DNA from 4 places in the Streptomyces sp. NPDC046870 genome. Region 3 is predicted to be linked to each of the others. Evidence: riboswitches for the same ligand, from Rfam matches in the RefSeq annotation. Region 3 holds a riboswitch; each other region holds the start of a gene.

What was found. A riboswitch is a leader RNA that binds a small molecule or an ion and turns the genes downstream of it on or off. The one in region 3 is predicted to bind cyclic di-AMP.
Region 1: linked by a shared signal. The riboswitch ahead of AB0946_RS08190 (transglycosylase SLT domain-containing protein) and the one ahead of AB0946_RS29250 (M23 family metallopeptidase) in region 3 are both predicted to bind cyclic di-AMP.
Region 2: linked by a shared signal. The riboswitch ahead of AB0946_RS11495 (transglycosylase family protein) and the one ahead of AB0946_RS29250 (M23 family metallopeptidase) in region 3 are both predicted to bind cyclic di-AMP.
Region 4: linked by a shared signal. The riboswitch ahead of AB0946_RS34010 (M23 family metallopeptidase) and the one ahead of AB0946_RS29250 (M23 family metallopeptidase) in region 3 are both predicted to bind cyclic di-AMP.

The regions. Positions count from the first base shown of each region.
Region 1 covers NZ_JBEYXM010000002.1:814,990-817,182, reverse strand. The annotation lists gene AB0946_RS08195 (HAD family hydrolase) at 1-712, shown strand, start outside; gene AB0946_RS08190 (transglycosylase SLT domain-containing protein) at 776-1,264, opposite strand; cyclic di-AMP (ydaO/yuaA leader) riboswitch at 1,270-1,451, opposite strand; gene AB0946_RS08185 (polyprenyl synthetase family protein) at 1,996-2,193, shown strand, end outside.
Region 2 covers NZ_JBEYXM010000004.1:86,332-88,524, reverse strand. The annotation lists gene AB0946_RS11500 (transglycosylase family protein) at 1-595, shown strand, start outside; cyclic di-AMP (ydaO/yuaA leader) riboswitch at 779-950, shown strand; gene AB0946_RS11495 (transglycosylase family protein) at 955-1,686, shown strand; gene eno (phosphopyruvate hydratase) at 1,985-2,193, shown strand, end outside.
Region 3 covers NZ_JBEYXM010000017.1:82,656-84,848, reverse strand. The annotation lists gene AB0946_RS29255 (pitrilysin family protein) at 1-387, shown strand, start outside; cyclic di-AMP (ydaO/yuaA leader) riboswitch at 623-783, shown strand; gene AB0946_RS29250 (M23 family metallopeptidase) at 796-1,551, shown strand; gene AB0946_RS29245 (GntR family transcriptional regulator) at 1,748-2,193, shown strand, end outside.
Region 4 covers NZ_JBEYXM010000024.1:97,999-100,191, reverse strand. The annotation lists gene AB0946_RS34010 (M23 family metallopeptidase) at 1-863, opposite strand, end outside; cyclic di-AMP (ydaO/yuaA leader) riboswitch at 875-1,040, opposite strand; gene AB0946_RS34005 (PP2C family protein-serine/threonine phosphatase) at 1,283-2,193, opposite strand, start outside.

The sequences.
Region 1 (2,193 bases), on a different contig from region 3:
GCGGGTGGCGCGGGCCGGTGCCCGGCACCTGGTGGTGACGGGCCGCCCGGCCCCGCGGGTGCGGCCGCTGCTCGCGGACCTCGGCGGTGCCGGGCTCGCGGTGTGCGGGCAGGGGGCCCAGGTCTACGACGCCGCGACCGACCGTCTGTTGTGGTCCGTCCGGCTGGACCGGGAGCTGGCCGAGACGGCGCTCGGCAAGATCGAGGCGGAGGTGGGGGAGGTCTACGCGGCGGTCGACCAGGACGGCGTGGACGGGCTCACGCTCATCGAGCCCGGTTACCGGATGCCCCACCCGACACTGCCCGCGGTGCGGGTCGGCCGGCGGGACGACCTGTGGTGCGCGCCCATCAGCAAGGTGCTGCTGCGGCACGCCACCCTGTCCGACGACGAGTTGGCGGCCGTGGCCCGGGCGGCGGTGGGCTCGCTCGCGTCGGTCACGATGTCGGGGCCCGGCACGGTGGAGCTCCAGCCGTGCGGGGTGACGAAGGCGACCGGGCTGGCGCGGGCCGCGGAACGGCTCGGGATCGCCGCCGAACGGGCCCTCGCGTTCGGCGACATGCCCAACGACATCCCGATGTTCGACTGGGCCGGGCGCGGTGTCGCCATGGCCGGCGCCCACCCGGAGCTGAAGGCGGTGGCCGACGAGATCACCCTGTCGAACGAGGACGACGGCGTCGCCGTCGTCCTCGAACGACTCTTCCCGACCGGCTGACGGGGACACCGGCAGCGCCCGGTCAGGTCGTCGGCCGGCGCCCGGCCGGACCGCCGGTGCCGGTCAGTACGCGCCGAACACGTTGTCGATGGACCCGTACCGCGCGGCCGCGTAGTTGCAGGCGGCGGTGATGTTGGCGACCGGGTCGTAGATGTCGAAGGACGTTCCGGCCACGTGGTACGCGTTGAACGTCGGGTCGATGACCTGGAGCAGTCCCTTGGACGGGATGCCCTTGGCGGCGTTGGAGTCCCAGAGGTTGATGGCCTTCGGGTTGCCGGAGGACTCGCGGATGATGTTGCGGTGGATGCCGTTGTAGGTGCCCGGGATGTGCTTCTCGGCCATGATCGCCAGCGACTCGCGGATCCAGCCGTCGAGGTTGTTCGGGTAGCCGGCGGGGGTGGTGGCGGCCGTGGTGGTGGTGCTGGGGGCCGCGGAGGCGTCCGCCGCGCCGATGAGCGGCAGGGCGAGGACGGCGGCACCGGTGCCGACGGCGGTGAGCGCGCGGACGAGGCGGCTGTTCCGGGTACGGCGGGGCTGGGCGACAGCAGACATGGGGGCGTTCCTCTCCGACGCCTGCGAGGTGAGCTGTCGGGTTCGGGCGGGGAGGCGCCCTGCCGTGCTCCTGACGGAGGCATGGCTTCACCCCTAGCCGTCCCGGCGCGGCGTGTGCCGTTCCGGACCGGCGGCTTACCTGGGTCCCCCGCTCCTGCCGTACGAATGAGTTCGTCGATGGGTATGCGGGCGGCGGCAGGATTCGGCGTCCGCCCGACGGCCCGGAACGTATGCGAGAGCACATGTCGGGAACAAGGCCCGGATTCATACAACGTGCGATTTGACCTTGATCGACGCCGTATGAGGTACTTGATCCTTTGCGGTTGCCAATCCTCAACTCGCCGATACGGCAAGGGGTGCGCGAGGGTCGGGCGTGCCCGGCGGCCCCGTCGGGCACGTGACCCAACTCACGAAATAACAAACACTTTTAAATCGGACATGAGGGAATAAGGGGATTCGCACCTGAAGTCGGGGTGATGGTGGAACCCGGCGTGTGCGGGGCGTCGCCGCCGAGGCGAGGGTGGAGTGTCCGGATTACTCTTATATGGATAAAAATCCGCTCACACTGTGTGATCAAAACCATGCCGGTCATGATCCGGTATCGCCCGGGCTGGACCGGTGGGCGCTATCGGTGATCGAAAGAGGACCGGATACGCTGACTTGAGTGATGGCAGCGACCTATCGACAAACCGTGTAACCGCCAGCAGACACCAGCAGACAGGAGACCCCTCGTGACCGTCGTCGGGCCGTTCGGGCTGAGCGTGCGGGACCAGGCTCTGGAAGCCGATGTCCAGGCCGGATTGGCGGCTGTCGAGGAAGGCTTGCTCGAAGCCACCAAGAGCGAGGTCCCCTTCATCACGGAGGCGGCGCAGCACCTGGTGCGGGCGGGCGGGAAGCGGTTCCGGCCACTCCTCGTGATGCTCGCGGCC
Region 2 (2,193 bases), on a different contig from region 3:
TGGCTCCGACTCGTCCGGTCTGCCGGATTCGTCGCCCTCCGCCGACGCGGACTCCGACGCCAACTCCGGCTCCGGGGCCGGTTCCTCCTCGGAGGAGACCGCCACCACGCCGAGCGTCAAGCCGGACAAGGCCGCCGGTGCGGACACCGGTTCGGCAGGGACCAACACCCCCAAGTCCGACAAGTCCACCGCGCCGGACGCCGGAAGCCCGCAGGGAACCGGCAGCGCGCCCACCGTCACCCCGGACGCCGGTGTCGCGGACAACCCCCAGCAGGCCGCCGGTTCCTGGAGCCTGGTCGACACCGGGTCCCTCGGCGGCGGACGCCACCGGGGCGTGAGCGCGGACGAGGGCGGCGCGGACGAAAGCATGACAAACGGTCAGAAGCCCGTGTCCTCTGGTCGGCACGCCTCCCGTGAAACGGACACGTACACCGTCCGTCAGGGCGACACCCTCGCCTCCATCGCCGACTCCCTTGAGGTCGACGGCGGATGGCGCGCGCTGTACACCGGCAACAAGAAGGCCATCGGGACCGACCCGAATCACATCAGTGCCGGTCAGACCCTGGAAGTCGGGGGCGAATCGGGCGGGAAGTAGGGGGAGTTGACGTCCCGCTTAACGCCCTAATGTCCGATTTGGCGAAAGTGTGGGATGAGTCTCAGAAGCCCTGATCGTCTTTGAAATTCCGCGGATCGCGTGTCTACGGTCGTGATCGCTCGTCACCACGAGCCCCGGCAGCCGCAACGCCGAATCCTGCCAGCGGTCGCCCGGGAACAGTCGTCGCGTCAAGCGCCGTAGGCAGGAGCGGGGGACCCAAGGTAGGCGCCGGGCCCGGCAGTTGATGCCGGAACCGGCTCGGGGTGAAGCCGCACCCGCGTGAGCGGAGTGCGGCCGGGCAACTCAACCGGCCCGAACCCGACAGCTCACCTCGCAGGCGTCGGTGAGGGGATCGATCCATGCTGTTCTCCAGCAAGGGCAAGCACCGTCGTCCGTCCAAGGCCGTCCGCGCCGTCGCACTCGCCGGTGTCACCGGTGCCGCCGTCGCCGCTCCGCTGATGGCGGCCGGCAACGCCTCCGCGGCCACCGCCTCCCAGTGGGACGCGGTCGCCCAGTGCGAGTCCGGTGGCAACTGGTCCATCAACACCGGCAACGGCTACTACGGCGGTCTGCAGTTCTCCGCCTCCACCTGGGCCGCGTACGGCGGCACGCAGTACGCGGGCACCGCCGACAAGGCGAGCAAGGCGCAGCAGATCGCCGTCGCCGAGAAGGTCCTCGCCGCTCAGGGCAAGGGCGCCTGGCCGGTCTGCGGCACGGGCCTGTCCGGCACCCCGTACAACGGCTCCGCGCCGAGCACCTCCACCCCGAGCACCTCCACCGGCTCGGGCGGCTCCACCGGCTCGGGCGGCTCCACCGCCACCCGCTCCACCGGTGAGCAGGCCGCCTCCCGCTCCGCCGAGCGTCCGGCCGCGAGCGCGAGCAAGGGCCAGAGCAAGACCGTCACCACCCCGACCGGCAAGAAGGTCAAGAAGGGCGACGGCGAGTACAAGGTCGTCACCGGTGACACCCTCAGCTCCATCGCCGTCAAGCAGCACGTGCGGGGCGGCTGGCAGAAGCTGTTCGAGCTGAACAAGGACATCGTCGAGGACGCCAACCTGATCTACCCGGGTCAGCAGCTGCACCTCAAGTAAGACCCCGGCCCGGGCCCGCGTCCGCGCGCGGGCCGCGCCGACGGCCCCGGCGGGCCGTACCCCCGTCCCCACGGGCTCCCCGCCCCGGTGCGTGTTCCCCCGTACGCACCCGGGCGGGGCTTTTTTGCGTCCAGTGGCCCCTGAAGCCTTTGTTTCGGCGAGAAACAAAAGGTACCGTCGGCTTGTCCACGGGACGGTCGGTCGGTGGCCGGCGCCCCCGGGACGGTTAGGCTCTAGTCGCAAGGCACAGCCGTAAGGCACACCGCCCCGCACTTCCAGCGTCACATCCAAGAAGGAGATGCTCGTGCCGTCCATCGACGTCGTCGTAGCCCGGGAAATCCTGGACTCCCGAGGCAACCCCACGGTCGAGGTCGAGGTCGGCCTCGACGACGGCAGCACGGGTCGTGCCGCCGTCCCGTCCGGCGCCTCGACCGGCGCCTTCGAGGCCATCGAGCTCCGCGACGGCGACCCGAACCGCTACCAGGGCAAGGGCGTCGAGAAGGCCGT
Region 3 (2,193 bases):
AGCGGCTCCGTGGACACCCCCAACACCGGCCCGGCGCTGGACGACCTGTGGAAGGTGCTGCGCACGGTCGCGGCGGACGGCCTGACCGACGCCGAGCGGGACGTCGCCGTGCAGAACCTGGTCGGTGTGGCGCCGCTGAAGTACGAGACCGCGGCGGCCGTCGCCGGCACGCTGGCCGACCAGGTCGAGCAGCACCTGCCCGACGACTTCCAGGCGACGCTGTACCAGCAGTTGGCGGCCACGGGCACGGTGGAGGCCACCGCGGCCGTCGTGAACGCCTTCCCGGTGGACCGCCTGGTGACCGTCCTCGTCGGTGACGCGTCGCAGATCAAGGCGCCGGTGGAGGCGCTGGGCATCGGTGAAGTGACCGTGGTGGCGGCCGAGTAGACGGCCACCGCGGCGGCCGGACGACGGCACGCGCGCGTGGGGCCCTGGTGACCTACGGGTCGTCAGGGCCCCACGGTGTTCCACTCCCTTCCTCAGATGCCCGTTTTGGGGCGGAGGTTGCCTGTCTGCCCTGTGGGATGCGCTACAAAAGCCGGGATGCGTTTGAGGATTGACAACGTGCTTGCGTAGCTTCGTCCGGGCTGTTCGTCAGGCAGTGCGCCGCACCCGCGGCACCGGACAGTCATCGCCGAGTCCCCGTACGGCGCGAGCCAGGGGAGCCGGGGACCCACCGTCCCTGGGGTGAATCGGGCGTCCGCGCGAGTGCGAGGAGGCCCGTAGGAGACCTTCCTGCTCCGAACCCGTCAGCTAACCCGGTAGGCGAGAGGGAAGGAAAGGACCAGCCACTTCATGGCGTTCATGTGCGCCACCGGGAAGCACCGCAAGCCCGGCCGGGTCAAGCGGACCACCGCCCAGGCGGCCGGCGTCGCGGCCCTCACCACCACCGGTGTGATCGGCACCCTCGCCGGCTCCCCGGCGCTCGCCGCCGAGAACACCGCGGAGCAGACCGGCCTCACCCCGGTCGTCGCCGCGTCCGAGGGCGTCGCCGACGAGATCGACGCGCAGGCCGCCGCGCAGCAGCAGGCCGCCGAGCAGAAGGCGGCCGAGGAGGCCGCGGCCAAGGCGGCGGCCGAGCGGGCGCAGAGGATCCGCGCCGAGAAGGTCCGGGCCGCCCGTGAGGCCGAGCGCAAGCGGCTGAACACCTTCGTCGCCCCGATCGCGCACTCCTACGTCTCCACCGCCTACCAGGCGAGCAGCTCCCTGTGGAGCTCCGGTGCGCACACCGGCATCGACTTCCACGCGGCCAGCGGCACGGCCGTCCACGCGGTGGGCTCCGGCACGGTGGTCTCCGCCGGCTGGGGCGGCGCGTACGGCAACCAGGTCGTGATCCGCATGGCCGACGGCATGTACACCCAGTACGGCCACCTGTCGTCCATCGCGGTCACGGTGGGCCAGAAGGTCGTCCCGGGCCAGCAGATCGGCCTGTCCGGGGCCACGGGCCACGTCACGGGCCCGCACCTGCACTTCGAGGCGCGCACGACCCCCGAGTACGGCTCGGACGTCGACCCCGTCGCCTACCTCCGCAAGCACGGCGTGAACGTCTGACGCCGACCGCACGGCTGTCCGAGGCCCCGGCTCACCGAGCCGGGGCTTTCGCCTTTTTACCGGTGGCCGCCGGACCGCTGTCCAAAAAATAGCCATGGATTAGGGCCCGCCGTCGGAAATTCCGGCTCATTGGAATAGAGTCACGGAACACACGTCCATCGTCGACGTTTCACGGGGATTAAGGCGGAGGTCGGTCATGCGTATTCCGGCGCACTCGGTGTGCACGGCCATCCGGGACGACATCGTCGCGGGTGTCCACGAGCGCGGCAGCCGCCTCACCGAGGAAGTCCTGGCCCGCCGCTACGGCGTCTCACGCGTCCCCGTGCGCGAGGCCCTGCGCACCCTGGAGGCCGAGGGCTTCGTGGTGACGCGCCGGCACGCGGGCGCGTGCGTGGCCGAGCCGACCGAGCAGGAGGCCGCCGACCTGCTGGAGATGCGGACGCTGCTGGAGCCGCTGGGCGCCGCCCGGGCCGCCCAGCGGCGTACGGAGGCGCATCTGAAGGTGCTGCGCGGTCTGGTCCGGCTGGGCCAGGAGCGGGCCCGCAGGGGCAGCAACGAGGACCTGCGCTCGTTGGGCGGCTGGTTCCACGAGACGCTCGCCCAGGCCTCCGGCAGCACCTCGCTGACCTCGGTGCTCACCCA
Region 4 (2,193 bases), on a different contig from region 3:
TGGTGGCAGAACCACAGCTCGGTGCCGTCGTCCAGGGTGAGGATCGTGCGGTAGCCGTAGGAGCCGGCCCAGCCCGCCTCGGTGATCGTGCCGCTGTGCACGGCCTTGATCAGGGTGCCGGTGGGGGCGGCGAAGTCGAGGCCGGTGTGGTAGCCGGAGGACCACATCCCGCCGGCCTGGCCGAAGGTCGAGGTGATCGTGTACGAGGAGGTGGGCAGCGTGTACTGCTCGGCCAGCTTGGCCAGCCGCTCTTCCTCGGCCTTCTTCGCGGCGGCGGCCTCCGCCTTCTCCTTGGCCGCGGCGGCCTGGGCGGCGGCCTTCTGCTCGGCCTGGGCGGCGGCGTCGGCGCTCTGCTTCTCGGCGGCGGCGACCGCGGCGGCCGTGGCCCTGCTCTCGGCCTGGCCCTGCTGCTGCTCGGCCTGGGCCATGATCCGGTTGCGCAGCGCCTCGCCCGCGTCGGCACTGTCCTCGCCGGCGGCCGTGGTCACGCCGACGGTGCTCAGCGTGGCCGTGGCGGCCTCGGCCGGGTGGGCGTCGGCCGAGTCGTCGTGGAAGAGGGAGCCGACCGAGGGCAGGTCCGGCAGGGAGATCGAGACCGGCGGCTTGCCGGTGTTGGCGCTGGCCATGCCGCCCGCGCCGACGGCGGCCATGACGCCGACGCCCAGGACGGTGGAGCTGCGCGCGAAGCCGCCGCGCTGCTTGGCGACGCGATGCCGGCCGCGCACCGGGGCGACGGACTCCTCGGTGGGGTTCCACTCCTCCCAGGGGCCCTCCTCGGCGCGGTAGGCGCCGTACCCGAAGGTCTCGGGCTCGCGCTGTGCCGGTATGAACGGGGCTTCTGGGGCAGGCCGGTTGGACGCCACGCGGGCGTACTCCTTTCCTTCCTTTCGCCTACCGGGTTAGCTGACGGGTTCGGAGCAGGAAGGTCTCCTACGCGCGTATACCGGTCGTGGACTCCGCGAGTTCACGACGGCATTCGCGTGATTCACCCCAGGGTGGTGGTTCCCCGGCTCCCTTGCGGGATTCGGCGCGTGCGCACGGAGCCGCCTCTTGTGACGGCTGTGACGACCGCGCTGCGTTATCGAACGTTAATAGACCCGACAGTCACTTTCCAAGCCGTTCGGCTTGATCATTCGCGTCTTCACCAGCGGAGCTATCGGCCACTACCCCGTCAAAAGGGGCGAGTTGACCGAGCATCGGACTCGTTCAGCAGTCACTTTCGGTTTTGATGGTGACTCAGACGTTATGCGCACGGCGGTCGTCCGGTCACCTGCGGTGACGGTCAGGGGCGCCGCACGGCGAGCAGCGCCATGTCGTCGGCCATGCCGCCCCCGGAGTGCCGGCGCGCCTCCTCGGCGAGCCGGCCGACCAGTGCGGCCGGGCCGGCGAAGGTGCGTCCGGCGAGCCGCCGTTCGGGGTCGTAGAACCGGCCGTGGGCGTCCCGCGCCTCGGACAGGCCGTCGGTGAAGAACAGCAGGGTCGCGCCGCTCGGGAAGGCGGTCTCGGTGGCGCGGTCCGGCCACATGCCGAGGTCGCCCATGCCGAGCGGCAGCGCGGGCTCGGCCGGGGCCAGGGTCCGCAGGGTGCCGTCGGCGTGCAGCAGCAGCGGCGGCGGATGGCCGCGGTTGACGATCCGTACGGCGCCGTCGCCGTGCGGGAGTTCGGCGAGCACCGCGGTGGTGAACCCCTCGAAGGCGTCGATCCCGTCGCGCCGGGTGCCCTCGCGGGCCAGCGCCCGCTCCAGCCGCTCGGCGACCGCCTCCAGCGTGGCCTCCTGCTCGGCCGCCTCCCGGAACGCGCCGATCACCACGGCCACCGCGGCGACGGCGCCCATGCCCTTGCCGCGCACGTCCCCGACGACCAGCCGGACGCCGTAGGGGCTGTCCTGTACGGCGTACAGGTCGCCGCCGATGAACGCGTCCTGCCGTGCCGCCTCGTAGCAGGCGGCGATCTCGTAGCCGCCGATCCGCTCGTCCGGTTCCGGCAGGACGGCCCGCTGGGCGGCCTCGGCGATCTCGCGGGCGGAGGCGAGCCGCCGGTCGCCCCGGCGGACCACCCGGTTGATGGCGACGGCCAGCAGGGCGACTGTCGCGACGGTGACCACGTCGGTGAGGGTGCCCACGGTGGGATGGGCCCCGGCGTCGGTGTGCACGGCGTAGGCGGCGGCGAGGGAGACGAGACCGGTCAGGACGG